DNA from 3 places in the Candidatus Protofrankia californiensis genome. Region 3 is predicted to be linked to each of the others. Evidence: riboswitches for the same ligand, from Rfam matches in the RefSeq annotation. Region 3 holds a riboswitch; each other region holds the start of a gene.
What was found. A riboswitch is a leader RNA that binds a small molecule or an ion and turns the genes downstream of it on or off. The one in region 3 is predicted to bind cyclic di-AMP.
Positions count from the first base shown of each region.

Region 1: another riboswitch for cyclic di-AMP. It lies ahead of DD1DGNOD_RS31210 (C40 family peptidase); the one in region 3 lies ahead of DD1DGNOD_RS25380 (C40 family peptidase).
Region 2: another riboswitch for cyclic di-AMP. It lies ahead of DD1DGNOD_RS03235 (transglycosylase family protein); the one in region 3 lies ahead of DD1DGNOD_RS25380 (C40 family peptidase).

Region 1 is NZ_CAAAFT010000278.1:517-8,443, reverse strand. It holds partial or broken gene DD1DGNOD_RS29530 (transketolase-like TK C-terminal-containing protein) at 1-508, shown strand, start outside; gene DD1DGNOD_RS27100 (hypothetical protein) at 535-681, shown strand; gene DD1DGNOD_RS15150 (cold-shock protein) at 773-1,201, shown strand; cyclic di-AMP (ydaO/yuaA leader) riboswitch at 1,847-2,008, shown strand; gene DD1DGNOD_RS31210 (C40 family peptidase) at 2,011-2,742, shown strand; gene DD1DGNOD_RS15140 (peptidoglycan-binding protein) at 3,216-3,929, shown strand; gene DD1DGNOD_RS15135 (hypothetical protein) at 4,114-4,368, shown strand; gene DD1DGNOD_RS15130 (S1C family serine protease) at 4,361-5,320, opposite strand; gene DD1DGNOD_RS15125 (metallopeptidase family protein) at 5,518-5,862, shown strand; gene DD1DGNOD_RS15120 (DUF4394 domain-containing protein) at 6,195-7,046, shown strand; gene DD1DGNOD_RS15115 (DUF1876 domain-containing protein) at 7,155-7,463, opposite strand; partial or broken gene DD1DGNOD_RS15110 (ROK family protein) at 7,806-7,927, opposite strand, start outside.
Region 2 is NZ_CAAAFT010000058.1:3,819-8,309, forward strand. It holds partial or broken gene DD1DGNOD_RS03220 (DUF6247 family protein) at 1-139, opposite strand, end outside; gene DD1DGNOD_RS03225 (ATP-binding protein) at 251-1,702, opposite strand; gene DD1DGNOD_RS03230 (DUF3151 domain-containing protein) at 1,818-2,252, opposite strand; gene DD1DGNOD_RS03235 (transglycosylase family protein) at 2,465-3,196, opposite strand; cyclic di-AMP (ydaO/yuaA leader) riboswitch at 3,202-3,366, opposite strand; gene DD1DGNOD_RS03240 (transglycosylase family protein) at 3,885-4,491, opposite strand, start outside.
Region 3 is NZ_CAAAFT010000489.1:25,427-35,538, forward strand. It holds gene corA (magnesium/cobalt transporter CorA) at 1-948, shown strand, start outside; gene DD1DGNOD_RS30985 (hypothetical protein) at 1,508-1,852, opposite strand; gene DD1DGNOD_RS25375 (4-hydroxybenzoate 3-monooxygenase) at 1,977-3,221, opposite strand; cyclic di-AMP (ydaO/yuaA leader) riboswitch at 3,722-3,925, shown strand; gene DD1DGNOD_RS25380 (C40 family peptidase) at 4,114-5,115, shown strand; gene DD1DGNOD_RS25385 (PHB depolymerase family esterase) at 5,517-6,170, opposite strand; gene DD1DGNOD_RS27540 (MarR family winged helix-turn-helix transcriptional regulator) at 6,427-6,951, shown strand; gene DD1DGNOD_RS25395 (type 1 glutamine amidotransferase) at 7,000-7,755, opposite strand; gene DD1DGNOD_RS25400 (Mur ligase family protein) at 7,801-9,051, opposite strand; gene DD1DGNOD_RS25405 (tRNA adenosine deaminase-associated protein) at 9,526-10,020, shown strand; gene tadA (tRNA adenosine(34) deaminase TadA) at 10,067-10,112, shown strand, end outside.

The DNA of each region.
Region 1 (7,927 bases), on a different contig from region 3:
GGGTCTGCGGCGGGAGCCGGCCGCGCTCATCCTGAGCCGGCAGGCGTTGCCGACGCTGGACCGGACCCGTTACGCTGCCGCGTCCGGGCTTGCCCGTGGGGGCTACGTCCTCGCCGATGCCCCCGACGGCGATCCCGAGATGATCCTGATCGGCACCGGCAGTGAGGTGCACCTGGCCCTGGCCGCCTACGAGGAGCTGACCGCGCAGGGTGTGCGCGCCCGCGTGGTCAGTCTGCCGTGCTGGGAGCTGTTCGACCGGCAACCCGCGCAGTACCGCGACCAGGTGCTGCCACCGTCGGTCCGCGCGCGCGTCGTGGTCGAACAGGCCTCCACGCTCGGATGGGAACGGTACGCGGGCACCGACGGGGCGATCATCGGTATGCAGACCTTCGGCGCGTCCGCCCCGCTACGGGCGTTGCAGACCAAGTTCGGGTTCACTTCGCAGGCGGTCGTCAGCGTCGCCAAGCAGTGCCTTGCCGCCGTCCACACGTTCCGCGATCCGGCGTAGATCTCAGGGCCACGAGCGCGAAAAGCATGATCGCGTTTCCGGTGGCCTGCCGGCCACCGGGGCACGCCGCGCTGGGAGCCGGTCAGATGGTTGACGAGTCGCCCCTGGCCGGCTCCGGGCGTTTCCTCGATCACTTCTTGTCGATCATTGTTGTGGTTCGCGTGTCGGCTTGACCTGACCATGCGCAACTGGGAGTGTGAGTAAACCTCATGGTTGGGGGGTGTTGGAGCTAAGCTGGCACAGAGGTTCTCTACAGGGGTAGACGTGGTGGGTACTGGTAGGATTTTGCGTTTCGACGGAATTCGTGGCTACGGTTTTATAGCGCCCGATGCCGGTGGCGACGATATTTTCATACACGCGAACGATCTTCAGGATGAGAAACACCTGTTCCAGCCCGGAACGCTGGTGGAGTTCGAGGCGGAGGAAAGCGACAGGGGCCCGAAGGCGTCGGTTGTCCGCCTTGTCCGTCGGGTTCCGGCCCGCCCGTTGCTGTCGCATTCCGAAAGCACGAACGTCGGGCGCTCGGGTACTGACGACGACGAGATGTGCGACGTCCTCACTATCGGGGAGTTCCGGCACCTGCTGACAGAGACGCTTATCGAATCGGTACCGACCCTGACCGGCAGTCAAATACACCAGATACGGCAGCGGCTTACCAGCCTCGCACAGGCGCGTGGCTGGGTCGAATCCTGATCGGTTCGAACGGCGCTGGTACCGGCGAAGGCGGTGATCTCCCGCTTCGCGGTGATCCACGTGCGCTACTGACCACGCTGTGCGCACGGGTTGATTCGTAATGCTGTATCCGCGTGCTCGCCCGTCTGCTCGTCCGCAGACGGGCACGCCGGTAGGTAAGCCGATGGATACCGCGGTTTCATATTTTCGCTTTTGATCTGTATTGATCTCGATCCATATGGGTGTTCCGGCCGCAACGGCCCACCGGCGCCCGCCCTGCCGGGATCCTGAAGCTGCCCGCCGGGGGAGGCGGGATACCCCGTGGACGGATATCCGTGGACGCGGGCCCGCGCGGGACCGGATCGCACGGTGGCAGAGGAACACGGTGGCAGAGAAAAATGTCGTTGCCGGTCTGCGCCGGGTGCTTCACGATACGCACCGGAGGACTCCGGCAATGGTGCGCAGCCCCGCCACGCTGCGGCTCACCGGTGTCGTCCTGGCAGCTGCCCTGAGACGGCTTGTGCAAATGATACGCAGGGTAAGCATTTTGCGCCGACATGCCGAGAAAACTGCTACTTGCGACTACCGAAAGTAGTTCGCTACGTTGGCCGAGCTCTCAACGGCACCGGACCACACGCCGAGTTCTGTCCATGGTCCGGCGTCTCCAACTAGTAATCGCCAGGACAGAAGCGGGGGACCCACCTTCCGCCGGATGTCGCCACCGCGGCGCCGTCCTTGGGGTGAAGTCGGCTGCGCGTTCCCGCGCGCCGACCGGGCTTCCCGGCCCGAACCCGACAGCTAACCTCGCAGGCGTATGGGAAGGATCATCGTTGCCTGCATATCAGGTGAATTCAGGTTCGGCTGCCGTAAAACATCCCAGGCGGGGTCGTCATCGCGCGCGGACGACCCGGTCCACCCTTGGCCGGATATCGGCACGTACGGCGGTTGCCGCCGCGGCCACCGGAACCGTGGCCCTCTCCGGTCTGGCCGCCCCGGCCTGGGCGAACGACCGGGGGCTGGAGGCCAACGGGGCCAACGGGGCCAACGGGGTCAACGGGGCAGGCTGGGCCGACGCCGCCACGACCACTGTGGCCGGTGTCCGACCGGCCACCTTCACGATCACTCCGGCCACCTGGTCGGCGACCTCGTCGCCGGCTGCCGCCACGGGGGCGGTGTCGGCGCAACCGGTGAGTTTTTCGACGTCCTCCAGCAGCTTCGGGGCGAAGGTCGTCTATCTGGCGTCGAAGCAGGCTGGCAAGCCGTATGTGTGGGGCGCCGAGGGCCCGCGGGCATTCGACTGCTCCGGCCTCGTCCGCTACGTCTACAAACAGCTCGGCCGCAGTATTCCGCGGGTGTCCAATGCCCAGTACGGTGCCTCCCAGAAAATACCGAAGAGTGCCAAGCAGCCCGGTGACCTCATCTTTTTCGGTCGGCCGGGAAGTATCCATCACGTGGGGATCTACGCGGGGAACGGAATGATGTGGGCCGCCCCGCACAGCGGAGCCGTGGTCAGGCTCCAGAAGGTCTACACCAACAACTACCTGGTAGGTCGTATCAGGTGAGACCGCTGCCCCGGGTGAGCAGTCCCGGGCATTTTGTCACCCCGAACCGGTAACGCAGGGAATTGCGAACCGGTAACGCCGTGAGTTGTTTTTCTGTCGGTATCCGGCAGCCATTTCCTGAGCCCCGAACGAGTCCTGTAGCGGACGTCGAGAAAGCACGTCACCTTCGGTTCGCATGGCCCGAAATAATGGCCTGAACGAATGGTTCGCATGGCCTGAAAAGTTGGCCTGAACAGTTGGCCTGAACGGTGCCTGCCCGTCGTCCGGAACAAGGCTGGACGACCCTGGTGACGGCGTGCTCGACGCTGGAAACGGTGTACCGGTACCGCTACCGGAAGAAACAGTACGGGCCGCTTCAACGATACCTTTAGGTGAGATGTCTGAGTATGGCCAAAGGAAAACATAGGAAGCAGAGTCGGTGCACCGGCGCCGCATTAGCAACCACTGTTGGGCTCATCGGAACAGCGGCTGGAATGATGCTGACTGCGGCCCCGGCCGGCGCGAGTCCGGCGTCCGCTTCCGCCATCGTTCCCGACGCGACCATCGCCCGTGTCGGCATGAACGCGGGACTGCCCAGCTGCCAGGGGGTGCCGCTGAGCACCTGGGTGGCGGTGGCTCTCGCGGAGTCCGGTGGCAACGCCAAAGCGCGTAACCCGCGCGGCGAGGACTCCCGCGGACTCTGGCAGATCAACGTGCGGGCCCACGCGAGCTGGCTGGCGGGCCGGAACCTGTTCGATCCGGCCACCAACGCGTGGGCGGCGAAGAAGGTGTGTGAAAGCCAGGGTGTGCGTGCGTGGGGTGCCTACACCAACGGTTCCTACCGCCGCTATCTGACGCGGGGGAATGCTGCCGCGGCCGCTGTGAGCACCCGCCCGACGACCACACGGGTATCACGACCGAGCACTCCGGTCCCGCCTGTCACCGGGATCCACTACACCAACAGGGACTGTTCGGCCCCATCGTCCGGTGGTCAGTCCGGTGTGGCCATAAGAAACGGAAGTCGCCTGCGTACCGAGGTCGTCAGGATACAGCGACGGTTGGCCGACCTCGGATATTCTCTTGCCGTCGACGGGAAATTCGGCCCGCAGACCACCAGGGTGGTGAAGGAATACCAGCGACAGCACGTACTTGCAGTTGACGGTATAGTCGGCGCACGCACTCACGCCCGGCTGTTCCCGTGCGGCTGACGGTTTCGTGTGATTGACAATATGTGATTGAAAATGTGGAATTGACAATTCCGTTGTCCGTGGCCGACCCGTCGTCTGCTCCGGCCCGGCTGACCGGTCGGTCAGCCGGGCCGGAGCAGACGGACAACGGGCACACTGTGTGCCGGCAGGTTTCGCTCGGTTCCCCGGTGGAAGACGAGCGAGTATGCCGCGGCTACGATCAACAGGCTGGGTGCCTCGCCTCGCCCCGCTGTTGGTGCTCATGGCCGTGGTCGCTCTACGTCTGGCCGGTCACGGGAGGTATGTAGTTCTTACGCTGACGGTCGTCAGCCCGATGCTCGCCGCCATTCTCATCGGCCCTCGGATAACCATGGTCTATGCGTTGGCGGCGCTGTTACTGGCCGGCCTGCTCGGAATTCACACGAATCTTTACAACGGCGACTACGGTCGACTTAGGTGAGCGCCAGTTCCTGGGGGACGACGATGACGTCGACGAGTGCGCCGCGCCGCCACACGGTCAGCTCGAGCGGACGTCCGATGGTCTCCTCGGTCATCAGTCGCTGCAGGTCCCCGGGGGTGGCGACCGGCTGCCCGGCGACGGAGAGCACCAGGTCGTCGGCGAACAGGCCGGCGCGACCGGCTGGGCTGTTCACGACGACCTCGGCCAGTCGCACGCCGTGTCGCCGGCCGAACCGTTCGGCCAGATGCGGTGGCAGCGGCGCCCCGGTGCTGGCAACCCCCAGATAGGCGCGTCGCACCCGGCCGTCACGCATGAGCGCGGCGAGAATGCGACGGGTGGTGGCGTTGACCGGGACGGCGAGCCCGAGCCCGATCCCGGCGACGGCGGTGTTCACGCCGACGACGTGGCAGTCAGCGGTGACCAGCGCACCTCCGGAGTTACCCGGGTTGAGCGCCGCGTCCGTCTGGATCACTTCGTCGATGACGCGGACGGTGGTGCCGGCCCGGGTGGGAAGCGACCGGCCGAGCGCGCTGACGACTCCCGCGGTGACACTGCCGGTCAGGCCCAAGGGATTTCCCACCGCGACGACAAGCTGACCAACGGCGAGCGTGGCGGCATCACCGAGTGCCGCCGGTGGTGGCGTGCTGCCGCGGGCGCGCAGAACCGCGAGGTCGGAGAGCGGATCGGCGCCGATCACGTCCACGTCGGTGTGGGTGCCGTCGGCGAACTCGGCCGTGCCCACCACGCCGCCCATACCGGGCCTTTCCGCGCGCCCCGATCCACTGTCGACGACGTGGGCCGAGGTGAGCAGGAAGCCGTCGTCGGTGAAGACCACGGCGGATCCGGCTCCCTCGCCGCGCGGCGTCCGTACCCGCAGGCTCGCGACAGCGGGGGAGACGGTTGCGGCGACCCGGATGACCACCTGCGAGTAGGCATCGAGCGGATCCTGCATCCCGACCTCCCCGTGTTGCTTACATGATTACGTTATTAGAAGCAGGGGAGTGCGGACAATGTTCCCGTGCCTGGTTGTTCCCGTGCTGGTTGCCCGGCTGCGGGGGCGGGCGACGGTCTCTGCCTGCGCCGGTCGACGCCAAGACGGGTGAGACGGTGCCGATCGGCGGTTTCGGGTTCGACAGGAGGTTCACCGACGTGGTCGAGGTGTCCAGAGACCGGTTCGAGGCTCTGGTGGCCGATGCGCTGGACAGCCTGCCGCCGGAGCTCGGTCGTCAGATGTGCAACATCGCGATCCTCGTCGAGGACGAGCCACCTCTGCCGGGACTTCTCGGGCTCTACGAGGGTGTGCCGCTCACGGAACGAGGCGATCGGTACAGCGGGGTGCTGCCCGACCGGATCACGATCTACCGAAAGTCGATCTGCGACATGAGCGAGACCGAGGCGCAGGTCGTGGAGCAGGTGCGGGTGACCGTCATCCACGAGGTGGCCCATCATTTCGGCATCGATGACCGGCGGCTTGCCGAGCTCGGCTGGGAGTAGGACCCGCCCGCGGCGGCTCCGCGGGGCGGGGCCCGGGGAAGGCCCTCGCGACACGTCACCTGACCGACATGTTCCTTATTGATCGACACGCCGTGCGATACGCCCGCGTCCGGGGTGCGGCGGTGGCGGAGTTGCTGTCCCTGTTGCCCGTGCTCTGGGTGAAGTCACTGTTTGTAGCGTCCTTGTTGACACATGGTTGACTTGTGGTTGCTCTACGTGTCTACTTCGTATCGTGGTCGGTCAACTGCGGAAAGTCGTTAACCGGCCATCTCGCCGCTGTTGAGGCGGCGTGTCCCTCAGCACCGCGCCGGTGCATGATCGAAGGAGTAACTGTGCGCAGAAAGCTGAAAGCGGCATTCACCGCCGCTGTGGTGGCAGGTACCCTGGGGGCCGTGCCGCTGCTGTCCGGGCAGGCGGCCGTCGCCGGCTCGTCCGGCACGAACACCAGGACGCCCAACCTGCCGGCGGTCGCCCTGACGGCCAGCGGCAGCAGCCTGGTCTCGTTCTCCACCCGATCCCCGGAACGCGCAAGACCGGCTGTGCCCGTCACCGGACTTATCGGTCTCGACACCTCGCTCGTCGGGATCGACTACCGGCCCCAGGACGGACTGCTTTACGGCGTGGGCAACGGCGGTGGTGTCTACACGCTGGACACCTCCACCGGGGCGGCCACCGCGGTTTCCAACCTGGGCGCTCCGCCGGCCGGTTTCGTCGCCTTCGGCGTCGACTTCAATCCTGTCAACGGCCTGCTGCGCGTTGTCAGTGACTCGGGCTTGAACCTGCGCCACGACGTCGTGGCCCACGCGACAACCGTGGACACTGCGCTTTCCGCCCTCGGTGTCACCGGCATCGCCTACACCAACAACGACACCAGCCTCACGACCGGTACCACGCTGTTCGACATCGACACCAATCTCGACCAGCTGGCGATCCAGTCGCCGCCGAACACCGGCGTCCTCGTGGCGACCGGCAACCTCGGCGTGAACGCGGACCTGAACGCCGGCTTCGACATCTACAGCTCGCTCGACAACACTGGCGTCTCCGTCGATTCCATCGGGTTCGCGACGCTGTCGGTCGCGGGCCAGTACGGTCTGTACTCGGTCAACCTGCTCACCGGGCACGCCAATCCGATCGGGCAGTTCCCGGCCGGGACCGTGGTGTCCGACGTGGCCGTGAAGCCGTAACGGCGGATCCGTTCGCGGCCCCTTCGCGGCCCCCGGTCGACCACGGACCGGGGGCCGCACCGTTCCCATCGTTGCGGGTTTGCTGGGCCGGCGCCGGTCACGGACGAATCACGGACGAACGCCTTGATGGTGCTGTGGCATGCGCAGGTGGGCCGTCTGGTGTGTGATCGCCTCGATGTCGCCCGCCGCGGCGTCGAGGAGTCTGTGGGCCAGTTCGGACAGCGCGCGGGAGGCTGAGACCTCATCACCGATCTCGGGAACCTCGGTGTCGGTGGGGTGCCGCCGCGCGTGTCCGACGCCCCGCAGCTCGCGTTCGGAGTCCGAACGCGGTCCCGGGCGCAGCGCCGCCTCCGCGCGGGTGTGCCCGTCATCCTCGGTCAGGAGCACATCGACTGTCCACCTCTTGGTGTGGATCATGATCGGTCGCCACCTTTCCCAGCAGACAGCCCCCAGTGGGATCTGGATCTCTGGCAGCGCGGGAAAACATGACCGCGTTGCCATGGTCCTTTCAGCCTGGCTCCTCCTAGCCTGGCACGGCTCGACGGCCACCGCGAACGCATCCGTAACCGGCACGGATCTCCAGAGAGGATCTGTCGAAGTATCGCAGTAGTCGTGCGCGGCCCGTGCGGGGAACAGCCTGCCGCTCCCGAACGGTACGGGATGAGGAGGACTGCCTGGTCAGCCGTGCATTCCTCGGAGGGTGTCCGGTACCGGTTGTTGTTCGGTACCGGTTGTCACTAAGCGCGCGAAAGATCAGGGCTAGAGGTACTGGGCGGGCCAGGGGGCGCCCGCGGCTGAGGCTGCGGCCAGCCGGGCGGCGCCTCGGGCCACCACCAGGTCCGGAACCTGGATGCGGGCCACGGTGCAGGCGGCCCAGAGCT
Region 2 (4,491 bases), on a different contig from region 3:
CCTCTGCCAGCGCGATCCGCAGTTCCGTCACGAACATGTCGCGATCGTCTGGACGGAGCGCATCACGGATCGCGGGCCCGTTCTTCTCAACGCGGTTGCGGACCCCGTAGATCGGGATGGTGTCGGCCGTACGATCCATTGTTCCAGCCCGTGGGTAGAGCAACGGCGAGGAGAAGCGACAGTGTCGACCGCGTGATCCGCTGTCCTCGTCGACAGAACATGTCAACAGAACAGTTGCCGCCTGCCGCCGTTACGGCGGGGAGAAGATGTCGGCGGCTGTGACGGTGAGGGCTCCGGTCGGCGGGTTGCGGATCTCCTCGCGGGCGCAGATGGCAAGGCGGATCGGTCCGGGACGCTCCGTTGCCCGCCGGCCGTCACCGTCCTGTGGTCCGGTGCCATCGGCATCCAGATGATCTTCCGTGGGCAGGTGGGGCCCCAGGGCACGGATCTTCTCCTGGAGGCCGGCAGCCAGCCGCCGGCCGTCGACGCTTCGCGTCCACTTCGCCTCCCCGGCAAGCACAGGATGTCGGTCTCGGCCGGCCAGTACGACCGCGTCGATCTCGTCCCGGCCGCCGGTGCCCCAGTAGGGTCCGACCGCGACGATGTCCGGTCCCAGCGAACCCGCGACGGCCAGCCGTCGCAGATGCTCCCGGAACGACTCCTCCCAGGGAGCGCCGAAATGGTCGTCAAGGCTTTTGAGCAGCACGGGTAGCAGTGCTTCCCCGAGACCGCGGTCGATCTCGGGGCGGAACCGGGAAAGTATTCCGAGATAGAAGGCGAGAAAGTTGTCGGCGATCCGGTAGACACGGCGCCGGCTGCGAGGAGTGTCGGTCACTGGCATGATTCGCTCAACGAGCCGTAGTTCGATGAGCCGGTCCAGGGTGCGCGCCGGTTCGGCCCGGATGTAGTCCTTAATCTCGTTGTACTGCGTACGGCCCGAGGCGATGGCGTGTAGTACCGCCGCCGGATGTTCGCCGTGCTCCACTTCGGTCGCCAGCACAAGCTGTCCCTCTGTGAGCAGGGATGCGCCGGGTCGGCAGGCCAGCCGCAGCAGGTTGTCGGTGATGCCCGCATCCTGATCCCACCACGACAGGTACAGCGGTACCCCGCCGACCAACCCGTACACGAATGCCCGGTCGGCCGGCGTGAGCCCGGGCAGCATCAACGCGGCCTCGTTCGGGCGGAAGGGATGCAGCGACAGCGACAGGTCGAATCGGCCGTAGAGCGGCGCCCGCTGTTCCTGTAGCGCGGTCATGTGCCGCACCGCCGACCCGCACAGCAGCAGCCGCAACTTGGTCCTACCCGCGGCGCGGTCGAGGAAGGCCCGCAGCACTCCTGGAAGATCCGGTGAGGTTGCGACAATCTCCGGGAACTCGTCCAGGACGACGAGAAGCGGCTCGTGCTCCGCTGTCGCGGCCAGGTCGTCGAGTGCGTCGTCCCAATCGGAGTATGGGCGCGCGAGCAGGTCCCGGAACCGCCCGGGGACGCCGTCCACGACCTGGCGGGACAACTGCGCCAGCTCGCCCGAGGCCGCGCGGCCGGCACCAGTGTGGAAAACCGACCGCCGTCCGGCGGCGAAGCGGTGTAGCAGGGCGGTCTTGCCGACTCTGCGCCGTCCCCATACCACTGCTGGCCGTGGGTCGGTCGAGGCCCACCAGCGTTCCAGCGCTGCAAGCTCTTCGGTGCGATTGACGAACGCCATCCGCCTCTACTCACGTCGCGTGCTACTTACATCATCTGTAACTTACGTCGGATGCTAGTAGGCTGCCGGCAAGCCACGGGTGTTCCGGCGGGGTGGCGTGCCGTTCGCGAGCGGCTCAGATGTCCTTGACTCCCAGGATGTCGGCCACTTCGGGGTCGCTGTCGGCGAGGAAGTCACGACAGCGGGTGGCCTCCTCGGTCTCGCCGATTGCGCTGGCTGCGCGGCCCAGTGCCGCGAGTGCTCGAAGGAAGCCCCGGTTGGGTTCGTGGGACCAGGGAATCGGCCCGTGTCCTCGCCAGCCCGCGCGGCGTAGCTGATCGAGGCCACGGTGGTACCCGGTCCTGGCATAGGCATAGCTGGCCACCGGGTTGCCGGCATCGAAAGAGCGTTCGGCAAGCGTTGCCCAGGCGAGACTGGAGTCGGGGAAACGCCCTGCGACCGTCTCCGGGTCCTCGCCGGTACCCAGCGCCTTTGCTGCGGCGGGATCGAGGGTGAGCTTCGTTGGCGGCGGGCCGCCGAGCAGGTCCGATCGTCCGGATGAGGTTGTCATGGGGTCCATCCTGCCCGGTCCGATCGGCTTCACGTTCGGCCTGCGGGGGAATCCGTCAGGCGATGGACCTGCCGGGAGGGGGTGGGCCGGCAGGTCCATCACATGATCGGGGTCCGAGGGTGGTGGAGCACCGGACGGCGACCGGGCGGAACACGATCGGATCACCTGTGATCTTTTAGCCACGAAATATCACATGATGTACATCTTGTGTGTCACAGGACGGTTGGGTTGGTGACGGTGACGTCCCAGAGGTTCTTGCCGACCACGCCGGCCTTGCCGTCGTCCACCCGAGTCAGATAGGAGTAGAGCGATGCCAGACCCTGGGACTCCCGCCCGAAACGTCCGTCCACCTGGAGAATGAACTTCTTCTGGCGCATCTCGCTCTGCCAGACATAGGCGTCGGGGCGGACCTCGCCGGACAGAGCGCTGGACAGCGTCGTTCCGGTGAAGTCCGCCGAGTCCAGCAGGGCCTTGGCGCGATCCAGCGTCATCGCCGGTTGTGCCGGAGTGATCGCGCGCTCTATCGCACCGGCACTGGACGTGCCAGCGGACGACGACGGTGCCGGGCCGTTGCGGGTCAGGCCCATCTTGGCCGCGCAGGACGGCCACGGGGACCAGCCGCGGGAGTTGTAAAGCTTGTAGGCGGCCTCGTCCTGGAGCGCCGACGGCGCGTCGCTGGGTAGACCGGAGTAACCCAGACCGCGCCAGGTCCCGGTGTCGAACTGGTAGGCGCCGTAGTAGCCGTTGCCGGTGTTGATCCGATAGTTGCCGCCGGACTCGCACTGACGGAGCTTGGCGAAGTCGTCCGCGGTTGCGGCACCTGCGGGTGCGGCCGTGACAGCCAGACCGCTGCCCACGAGTGCTGTTACGGCACCGGTGGTACGCAGGACCTTCATGACGGTGGAGGGATGCTGCGGGGCGCGGTGCCTGCCACCAGACGGCATGTGGGTCGGTCCTTCCCGTCGCCTACGAGGTGAGCTGTCGGGTGCGGGCGGGAACAAGCCCGGCCGGTAGCGCTGATGGGCGCTGCCGGCTTTACCCCAAGGACTCCGTGTGCGGACGTCCGGATGTTGGTTCCCCCGCTCCTGTCCTTGTGGCTCCGCGGTAGATCGTGCCGTACCGGACGGGGACAGGATTCGGCGTCCGTCCGGGCGGCCTCACCGATCCGGTGAGTGGGAAGAACTCTAGCGAGTCTGGCTCTATCGAAGCAAATCGGGGTGTCGGATGAACTACACCCACGTGACTCCTATCACCCGAATGGGCTAAACACCTTGAACAAGTGACTCTACCTGGCGATCCGGACCTCTCTGTGACAGGGTCGTCTTCTTCAGATTTTATAACTTAAAGTGATAAATTCAGTCTTATCCGTATTTCTGGTTGCGCTGACTGTCACCTCTCAAGTGCTCTGGGGAGCAGGACCGCCCGGATCGGTCCCTGGGCCTCTCGGATCGGCTTCCGGACCTCTCAGACGGGCTTCGCCGATCCGGGAGGGACCTCGGATCCGGGCAGGGACCTCGAGTGCGAAGCGATCGTGATCGCGCTGTCTGCGGTCCTCCAGCGCGATCCGCCGCGTGCCTGACCACGGGCGAGCCGGCGGCTGTCGGTCAGGTGAGCCGCCGGCTGTCGGGTCGTTCAGGCGAAGGTGGCCGCCCGGGTCCGTGGGCCGCAGATGCCGTCCACCCGCAGGCCCTTCGAACCCTGCAGAAGGCCGGCCGCAAAAGCCGACTGGGGGCCGTAGCGACCGTCGATCAAGATCTTGTAACCGAGCGCGTTCATCTGGAGCTGCCAGGCTCGTACGTCCGATCGCACCTGATGGATCAGCCCGGTGGTGAACAACGTGCTGTCCGGGGCGTCCAACAGGCTCTCCGCGCTCTGGCGCACCACCAAGCGTCGGGTGCGGGTCGAGTCGGACGGCGAGCTCGGGCTCGCCGACCCCGCGCCGGACGAGCTGGCGTCTGCCGCAAGTTGGTCGGCGCCCATCCCCTGGCCGCAGATCGGCCACTGGCCGAAGCCGGATCGGACAGCCAGTCTCAGCGCGGCCTCGTCCTGGGTGGCTGGAGAGGCGCCGCTGGGCAGCCCCGTGTAGCCGAGACCCTGCCAGGTGCTCAGGGCGAACTGGTAGGCACCGTAGTAACCGTTGCCGGTGTTGACGGTGTAGTTCCCGCCTGACTCGCACTGGCGGAGCTCCGCCCATGTGGTGGCGGCGCTTGCGGGCTGTGACATCACGATGCTTCCGCCC
Region 3 (10,112 bases):
GGCACCATCCACCATGCTGACGCCCTGCGCGTGGCCCGCGAGCAACGCAACAGTTTCACCTGGCTCGGTCTCTACCAGCCGACCGCAGCCGAGCTCGCCAACATCGCCGACGTGTACGGGCTGCATCCACTCGCGGTCGAGGATGCCGTCAACGCCCACCAGCGCCCGAAGGTGGAGCAGTACGCGGAGACGCTTTTCGTCGTCCTCAAGACTGTCTGCTATGTGGATCACGAGGAGCTGACCGCGACATCGGAGATCGTGCACACCGGAGAGGTCATGGTTTTTCTCGGCCACGACTTCGTCGTCACCGTTCGGCACGGAGAACACGGCGGACTCCAGAACCTTCGCAGCCGGATGGAGGCAACGCCGGAGGTACTCAGGCGCGGACCGTCGGCCGTCCTCCACGCCATCTGCGACCAGATCGTCGACGACTATCTGGCCGTCACCGAAAAAATAGAGGTCGACATCGACGCCATCGAAGCCTCGGTCTTTCAGCGGTCGCTTCGACCCGATGCCGGCAAGGTTTACCAGCTCAAACGGGAGGTACTCGAATTCAAGCATGCCGTGGCGCCCCTCTACGCTCCGCTGCGCATGCTGACCGAGTCCGGCGTCACCGGGATCGACGCCCGCGTCCGGGCGTACTTCCGGGATGTCGCCGACCACCTCGAAGAAGTCACCGCGCGAATAGCCCGGTTCGACGAGCTGCTCTCCTCGATACTGCAGGCGACCCTGACCCAGGTCACCATCGCGCAAAACGAGGACATGCGTCGTATCAGCGCATGGGTCGCTATCGCTGCGGTTCCCACCGCGATAGCCGGTATCTACGGTATGAACTTCGACCATATGCCCGAACTGCGCCAGGTCTGGGGATATCCGGCGGCCCTCTGCCTGATAGTGACCGTCTGTGTCTTTCTGTACCGGGCGTTCAAGCGAAACGGGTGGCTTTAGCGATCGAGGACAGGACCGTCCGGCGGATCTTCAGCAGATCTTCATCGCGCTGATCAGTACCCGGGCTGGCGTTTCTGCCGGATCCGGGAGGTCCGGAAGCCGATCCCGCAGATCTGCCCTGATCACATCCCCTGGCATCGCTTCACGGGATGATTCTTCGGGTCTCGTCAGAGATCACCTGGACGCAGCTCACGGACGTGGTCCTTCCGGGGCCACGGACGCGCCCCGCCCAACCCCGCCCGAGCCGCGAGCACCTGCCCAGCGACACGGAGGGGAGGGGAGGGAATGCGACCGATCGGGCCTGTAGCCGCATCCAGCACGGCTATCCACACAACCAACTGTACGATTTGATCGTATTTTTACCGGTTGTTCCACGGCATAGCATCCGGCAGCGGGATTCACGAGGACCACGGCGTCGGCTACCGTGATGAACTGTGTCGGGCTTTCACGGGAGACCCGTCCTTGCGCGGCCCTCCCGACCATCGCTCGGCGGCAGGCGGCAACGGCCCTCCACTCACGGCCATACCTTCGACGCCGGCGGCCGCGTCGCCGTCGTCCTTCATATCCAGGACGAAGGCGACGCGGTCCGATGACACAACCGATGGATACGGTCCGTAATGATCTTGTTGCAGAACTGGCAATAAGACTGGAACAGCTCGATCAACTTCTTGGACGCCTGGAAGACGCCGAACGGCAGGCCGCGGACGCCGGCGAGCACCTGATGCGCGCCCGGCAGTGGCAGGAAGACACCCTTCGTGCGATTCAGGACGAACGCGCCCAGATGCGTACACACCAGCGCGCCTTGGACAATCTCGCGGAACGCGCGCAGACCGCTGTAGACGCCCTGGCCGTCAGCCATCGCTCTCTGTCGCCAGAGGTCCACGAACTCGCGATCGAACTCCACGTCCTGCAGACCGCTGGCCTACTCTCCCGCCGGCCACCCCACACGCGCCATCCGTAACAACGGCGGCCCACCATAGAGATAGGGGTCCCCGTCTCGCGCCGAAGGCGCCAGACGGGGGATAGGTCTAGACGGGGGATAGGTATTGTTCCGCGAATTCGGCGGCAGCGACCGGTGACGTCCGGAGACGGTCCAAGCGAACGTCCTGCAAGCGCCGGGCGAACGAGTCGGAGAGCTCGACGTTCACCATCTGCAGCAGTTTGGTCGACGCTTCCTGCGCCAGCCAGGCCCGAGCCTGGCACACCTCGGAGTAGGCGTCCAACGGTCGTTCGTCCGAATTGTGAAGGGCTGCCGCTACCGCCAGCGCGAGCGTCTCACCATCGGCGATGGCAAGCCCGGCGCCTTTGGCCGCCGCCGGCGGCACTCGCCGCGAGGCGTCCCCGGCGAGTAGGAGACGTCCCAACCGCATCGGTTCGTAGAAGAGTGAGTCCATCGTGATGACGTTCGGCGGTTCGAGCAACGGCCCTTCCGCCAGTTTCCAGTCGGCGTCCACGGCGAGGCGGGTGTGCAGCTCCTCCCAGATCCGCTCGGATGGCCAGTCCGCTGCGTCGGTTGCGGCCTCGACCTGTAAATAGAAGCGACTCGTCCGGTGGTCGCGCAGCATGTGGCCGGCGAACCCCTGCGGACTGATCCCATAAATGATCTTATCGGTAGATGGAGCGACTGCAGCAAGGACCGCAAGCCATGCCCATGGGCTGCCATGCTGTCGGGTGTTGCGCAACGCGCCCTCGGGAATCGACCGGCGGGAAACACCATGATGACCGTCGCAACCCGCGATGAAACGGCTTTCCACGGTCCGCCGCTGCCCGTCGGCTGCGACGAAGGACACGGTAGGGTGGTCGGAGGTGAGCGCGTCCAATGTCACGTCAGTGGCATCGAACTCGATGACGCCACCTGCGGCAAGGTAGGCGGCGACCAGGCCGGCGACAAGCTTCTGCTGTGGGTAGACAACGTGATGGCGTCCGCCCGCGTGCCGAGCATACTCAACAACGAACGCTCGGCGACGATGCCTAAACTCACAGTTGTGGTGCGGGGCACCCTCAGCCCTCAGGCCGTCGGCAAGCCCATTGCGCTCCAGGACGTCCACCGCTCCTGGTCCGAGTAACCCGGCACGTGGGCGACTTTCCACCCTCGCCCGGCTGGCGCACTCAAGCACAAGCGTGTCGACACCGCGACGAGCCAGTATGACCGCGGCTACGAGACCCGCGACACCCGCACCGATCACGACGACGTCCGCGCGTTGTGGACGTGACCGCCGGGCAGGTGCATCCGGTCGGAGTGCGGTACGCCCATCCGGTGCGGACTGCGTCATAGCGACTGTCTCTCCAGGGAGCGCCGAACGGTTCTTGATCACTAGCCGCACCACCTTGGTCACGTGAGTGAACAGACGAGGCGCTGTCAGCGTACGACGCCAGACTCCTCAACCCGTCAGGAGGCCGACAATCTGGAACAACTCAACCGGACAACCGTGATGAACAGGATGAAAATCTCTTCAGTTCACACCAACGTTTGCTACTCAAAGTAGTGAGACATCTACTAGAAGTACTCAAAGACCCCCCGTCGACCGACTGCCGCCACTATGGCGTAATGTCATCCTCCGCATCCTGCAAGTCACGGAACACGGAGCGTCAGCCGAGGGACCAAAAGTCACGAACCAGCAGGTCATGCACGGCGGCGAGCCAGTCGGTGAAGGAGGACGAGGAAGAGCCGGGTATGGCACTTCATACAGCTACTCGCCGTAGTTGTGAGGGACTAGTGTTTACTAGCGCCATCCTTATGAACTAGTCTCGCGCCGACGTCACGACACACCGGACCGAAATGCCGAATCCTGCCCACGGTCCCGGTGTTCCCTCCGAGTCGTCACCAGGGCAGGAGCGGGGGACCCATCCTCCACCGGACGGCACCGAGCCGCGGTGTCGTCCTCGGGGTGAAGTGCGCAGCGCGATGGTCGCGTGACCCACCGGGCAGCCCAGCCCGAACCCGACAGCTCACCTCGCAGGCGAACGGGAAGGATCACAGCCTTGTCTGCGCATGATGTGCAGCTTGATCCAGAACCATGGTCACGTTCGTCGCAGACGGCTTCGCCGTCATCCCGCCGGCACCAGGTCGACCGGCACGTTGAGCGCCCGACACGTGGCCGGCACCGCGCACCAGTATCACAGTCCGGAGCAGGTCGCTCGCGAGCCCGGGCCGCGGTCGCCGCGATGACCACCGGCACGGTTGCGGTGTCCGGAGTTGCCCTGGCCGGATGTGCCCCGACCGACTCGGGTCCCGACGAGGCTTCCGTCACCTCTCCGATAACGCTCGGAGCTCAGTTCGGAAGTCAGGCCTCTCTTGCCAACCTGCGCACCTCCGTCATCAACCCGACGTCTGCGACCAGCCCAGGGTCGATCGCCAGCCAGGTACTCAACCAGACCGACCTGCGCCCCAAGTCGGGGGCCGTGCTCAGAGTCACGAATCCGGACGTTTCGGTTAAAGCCGATCGGCCGGTGGAGATGGGATTTTCACTCGAGGACGAGACCACCCACGCGCCACTGGCCAATCAACTCGTCAAGGTCCAGGTGAAGCTGCCGGACGGATGGGCGACCTTCAAACACCTTTACACCAACGACCAGGGCTTCACGAGCTATACAGCCAAGGTTCTCACCACCACGCAGATCACCGCTATCTTCGACGGAACCGACGCCCTGCGGTCAACACGGTCGACCAATGTCGGTACGCTGACCGTGGTCCCCAATTTCGTACCCGCACCTCCGGCGCGGGTTTCCCAGGCGACCACCCGTAGCGGCTCTCAGATCTTCGGCACCAATCCGTCACCGGACGCTGCTATCTCGAGCGCGATCGGAGCGGCCAGCTCGTTTGGTGAACGGGCTGTATATCTCGCGGCGCAGCAGGCCGGCAAGCCCTACGTCTACGGTGCGGAAGGCCCCTACTCCTTCGACTGCTCAGGCCTGGTCCAGTACATCTTCAAGCAGCTGGGACGCAACCTCCCCCGCACGGCCGAGGCGCAGTACCAGGCGACCACCCGGGTATCACAGTTCAACAAGCAGGTCGGTGACCTGATTTTCTACGGTTCACCGGGTAATATCTACCATGTTGGTATTTATGCCGGTAATGGTAAGATGTGGGTGGCGCCGAAGTCCGGCGACGTCGTCTCACTGAGAGTTATCCACACCACGTCGTATTCCGTTGGCCGGGTCGTCTAGCTGATCTGACCAGCCCGCGTCGACATCCGGCCATCAGCACGCCGCCAGGCGTAGCGGTTACGGCCTCATAAACAATCCACAAGCGGGTTCCTGCGCAGCCTCCCCCTCCGGTTGCGCACGAACCCTGCCACCAGGTCGACGTTGTCGGAGTCAACGTCGACCTGGTGGCACCCCGCACCCCACGATAATGACTTCCGCTGGCCGGACCGAGCCAACCCCCCCAGCTCGGAAAGTCCGGCGGAACAACAGGCTTCCGCTGGCCGGTCGTACTGCACCCCCCCCACAGTGCGGCCGGCCGGCGGGAGTCGACATCGTCCCGCCGGCCGGGTGTGCCGCCGGAGACTCAGGCCCACTGGGGAACTTCTCTTCAGCAACAACAGACGACCGGACATTCGGCTTGACTAAAGCTTGAAGTCCCTGGAGAAGTCCCACAGATCACGAGTGGTGCTCTCGTTCCATGTCGTCTCTTCGACATGCCGGACATGAACCTCTGGTGGGCAGCTCTGGGCCTGCCCGACCGGCCCCACCACCCCGACGGCGGCGAACTTCTGGCCGCTGCCGAGCGCTGCACAGGCAGCCAGGAGGGCCGCGTGCCCACCCTCACCAGCACCCCAGATGTAGATCCGGGACGGGTCGATCTTCGACCGCTCCTGCGAGACGTAGCGAACAACATCACGCAGGTACTGCACGTCCGCACCCTGTGGGTCGTCCAACCTCCATTCACTGTCCACGGCCTCCGGGTAGACCACGGCGAACTCCCGCCGGTCGGCGAGCACCGAGGCTCTGCTGGCCTTTTCGATCGCGCTCGCGTCACTGCTGTCGTCATGCAGGACGAGGACCAGCGGCAGCGGCTTGCTGGGGCTGGAGTCGGCGTGAACGGCAAGCTCACGCTCGGCGGAAGCGTACCCTGCCGGTATTTTTGCTCGCTCGGTGTCCGGGCTGCCCGAGCGGGACACGTAGATCCAGGCGACCACGAGCACGGCACCAATGATCAGTACCCGCTTGCGGTTCTTGGCCCATAGCTGTTTCCCGGCTTTCAGCGGATTCGATACCACGAGACAACCGAACCACACCAGGAGCTGTCGATTCGGCAGATTCGCCTCGCGGCGCACACAAGTCGGGACCTACCTGGAGTGTGCTGGCTCACACCCGGGCAGCTTGTGGAGCAGCGTTGTAACCACGAGTAACCAGACAGGCGTGATCGCTTCGGCACCCACGATGCGGCTCGTTCGTCAACGTGGTGTATCCACCAGAATCTCAACAACATCCGATTGCGGGGCATACGGCTGCCAGGACAGGGGTGAAGCCGAAGTGGATAACGGTCAGGAACTCGACGATCGGCTAATCAAGATCGAACATGAACTGTCGGTGCTCAGCCGGCGCGCCGAGCGCTTTCGGATGGCCATCGCCGACGAGTCCGGAACGGTCCTGGACCGCTCCGCCTACCTGCTACTCAGCCACATTCACGAGCACGGCGCCGTGCGGCTGACGACCCTCGGCGCGGTGTTCGCCCTGGACATCTCCACGGTGAGCCGCCAGGTCGCAGCACTTGCCACGGCCGGACTGGTGGAGCGCACCACCGATCCCAGCGATCGGCGGGCAACACTGGTGAAGCTGAGCGCACGCGGCCAGCAACGCTACCTCGCCACCCGCTCCGCGCGAGTGAAGACGATCAACAGCCTGGTGCAGACCTGGGCGCAGGAGGAACGCAACGTCTTCGGCGCCCTGTTGGGCCGTCTGAACGCAGCCATTGCCGAACACGACCGCGCCCGCTTTCCACCGCAGCATGAGCCGTGTCCCGCGCCCGACGCCCCCCCGAAAGCCGGAACGGACTGACACCGGCACCGGGCAGGCATGCTTCTCCCACGCGCCAGGGGACCCGGGTCAGGCATGGACATCCAGGGCATGCAGGCGCGCCTGGCGTAGTACCTCCGTCTCCGGCGGACCGGCCAGTTCCGGCAGTCGGCCATGCACCCAGGACAACAGCAGATCGGCCAGGGCGGGGTTCTGCGCGAGGACCGGGCCGTGCAGATAGGTACCGATCACGTGCCCGTCCACGATCCCGTCGGTGCGCTCCGGGGTGCCGTTGCCGATCCCCTTACGCACGAGCCCGAGGGGCCGCCCGTGCCCACCGGGCAGGCGCCGGGTGCGTCCTCCGTGATTCTCGTAGCCGAGCAGCAACGGCAGCGCGAGCTCGGGGGCCGGCTCGACGACGATGTCACCGACCGCACGTGGTGGCACCGGATGGTCCGGGGGGTCGAACGAGCGTCGCGTCTCCACATCCACCAAGCCCAACCCGTCATGGACCTGGCCCTCGCCGGCTGGGAAGGACGTGCCGATCACCTGATATCCGGCGCACACGGCAAGAACGACCGCACCCTGGGCCACCGCCTGTGCGATCGCGCTGTTCCTGCGCAGCCCCTCGGCGGCCAGTACCTGCGGTTCGTCCTCACCGCCGCCGAGAAGATAGATGTCACAGCCGCCGGGTACCGGTTCGCCGGCCGGGACGCCGACCACCTCGACTGGAAGGCCACGCCAACGCAGTCGCTGCGCCAGCACGGTCGCGTTGCCGCCGTCGCCGTACGTCCCGAGCAGCTCCGGGTAGATCAGGGCGATCCGGGTCGCCGACTCCAGGCTCATGCCGCAGTACCGATCATGTCACCGTTGGCGGTCATGTGTTCGTCCTCACCGGGCGACCCGCCCCAGGATGTCGCGGAAGGCGGTGTAGTTCGCGACTACGTCGACGATCTTCTCGTTCGCTGTCGCCGCGGCACTCTCGGCATCGGGGTGCACTGTGTGCGGGACCTCCACGTACGCCAGCCGGACACTCATGTCCTCCTTGCGCCCACCGGTGACCAGCACCTGTCGGCCCGCGAGCCGTTCGAACGGGACATCCCAGATCCAGGACGGGTCACGGCCGTCGGCGGTCTGCGAGTTGAAGTCAATGATCACCGGTCGGGCGGGTGCGGTGTTGAGCAGTTCCATCATCTCCACCCAGCCGGCCGGGTTCTTGGCCAGCAGCAGCCGACCGCGTATGCCGTTCTCGCCGAGTTCGACCTCCTGGTAGCGACCTTGGACGTCCCCGAGGCCGGTCATCGCGGCCAGCGCCTGCTCGACCTCCACCCCGAAGAGCTTCGCGGCGGCGGCGGCCATGGCCGCGTTACCGAGGTTCACCCGGCCGGGCAGATCGATGGACACCGTGAGGTGGCGGCCGAACCAGAGCAGCTCGTTCGGCCCGGTGACGGCGACGATGGGCTCGGGCCGGGCCAGGCCGCAGCCGCACCACCAGCCCGTGGCGTTGCGGTGAAGCAGGCGGGCACACTGGGGGCACACCATGGCATCCGCGGTCCAGTTCTGGCCTGCCGACACCCAGGTCTGGCTCGACCAACCGGAGGCGGCCCAGACGACCAGCGGGTCGTCGACGTTGGCAATCACCGTCGCGCCTGGCAGTTCGGCGCCGAGGTTACGCCACAGGCTCGCGATCCGCCGGGTTTCGTTCGACCGGTCGAGCTGGTCACGGCTGATGTTGAGGAGCAGGACCGCGCGGGGCTGGATCTCCCGGGCTACCCTGGGCAACCAGATCTCGTCCACCTCGAGCGCGGCAGCCGCGTCGTAGGGCGGCCTGGACAGGGCGGCCAGGACGCCCGCTGCCATGTTGGCGCCGCCACTGTTGCTCCGGACCGGGCCGAGCGTGCCCAGCGCACGAGCCAGTAGCCGAGTAGTCGTGGTCTTGCCGTTGGTTCCGCTGACACAGGCCGCCATCCGCCCGGTCGCGACTTCGGACAGGATCCGCGGGGAAACCCGCAGGGCGAGCTTGCCGCCGATCATCTCACCGGATCCGCGTCCCAGCCGGCGGGATGCCGAGGACGCGAGCTTCTCCACAGCAAGGGCGGCACGGGTGCGGGCGGAGAACCGGCGCGGGAAGGGTGTGGTCATCGCCTCCCCAGCGTGCCACGGGCCGCCGTGCCACTCACCGATACCCCACCCGGCGTACCCCGGCACATGTCGATACCCAACACCCACCCGGCCGTGGCGACACGGTGGGGACCGCTCCTGGAGAGCACGGCGTCCTCCCCCAGAGCACACGACATCCTCCCTTTGGGCAGTAGTGAACCGGTGGGGTACGGGTGTGGTACGAGGTGTGATATGACGTGCGCCGAACGGGTGTCCGGCGTATGCGACGAGGGCGCACCGCAGGCCGGTCGCCCCACTGCTCGGGCGAGGGGCGGCAGGGTGACGTGAACGGACGGCCGTCGTGGACCGAGCGGCGAATCTGTGGAGACTGCTACCGGTGCTCCGCTACAACGGCCTGGGTAAGGGTGCGGCCCGGCCGGTGACTCCGGGCCGCCGACCACCGGGCGGGCGCTCGGAGTTGGGTATGGACGCGATACAAGACCGTGGGAGAACTCGGTGACCCAGAAAGCCAGCGCCGTCGGCCGCATCCGCGGACACTGGAGCGCGCATGAGATCGACCTCGACGACATCGACGACATCGACGACCTTGATGCACTTGCGAATCTGATGCATGACATCTCCCCCGAACTCGTTGTCGTCTTCATCGAGGAGAACGACGAGTACCTGGGCATCGTCCGGATGGAAGGCGGCATCGGTGACCCCCGGGTCTTCCTGTCCGACCACCGGGTGCTGTTCACCTCGGCCCTTGCCGACCGCCTCTTCGCCGGCGCGCTGCCGCCGGCAGGCGGGCGGGACGTCGACGACGAGTCCGACGATGCGCTGGCGGGCGCGACTCCCATCGGGGACATCGATCTGCTTGCCGACCTCGGCACGGACGCCGACGCACTGGTCGAACTGATCACGGAGGAGGGTCTCCTGCCGGCGGACGTGGTGGCGGCGATCAGCGAACGTGCCGGCTGCGCCGACATCCTGGACGAGATCGGGAGCTGACGTGGGGGGCGGCCCCCGTCCGGGCGTACCCGAGCTCGCCGAGCTGATGGGCGCCGCCTTGGCGGAGGCCGAAGGGGCCCTGGCAACCGGGG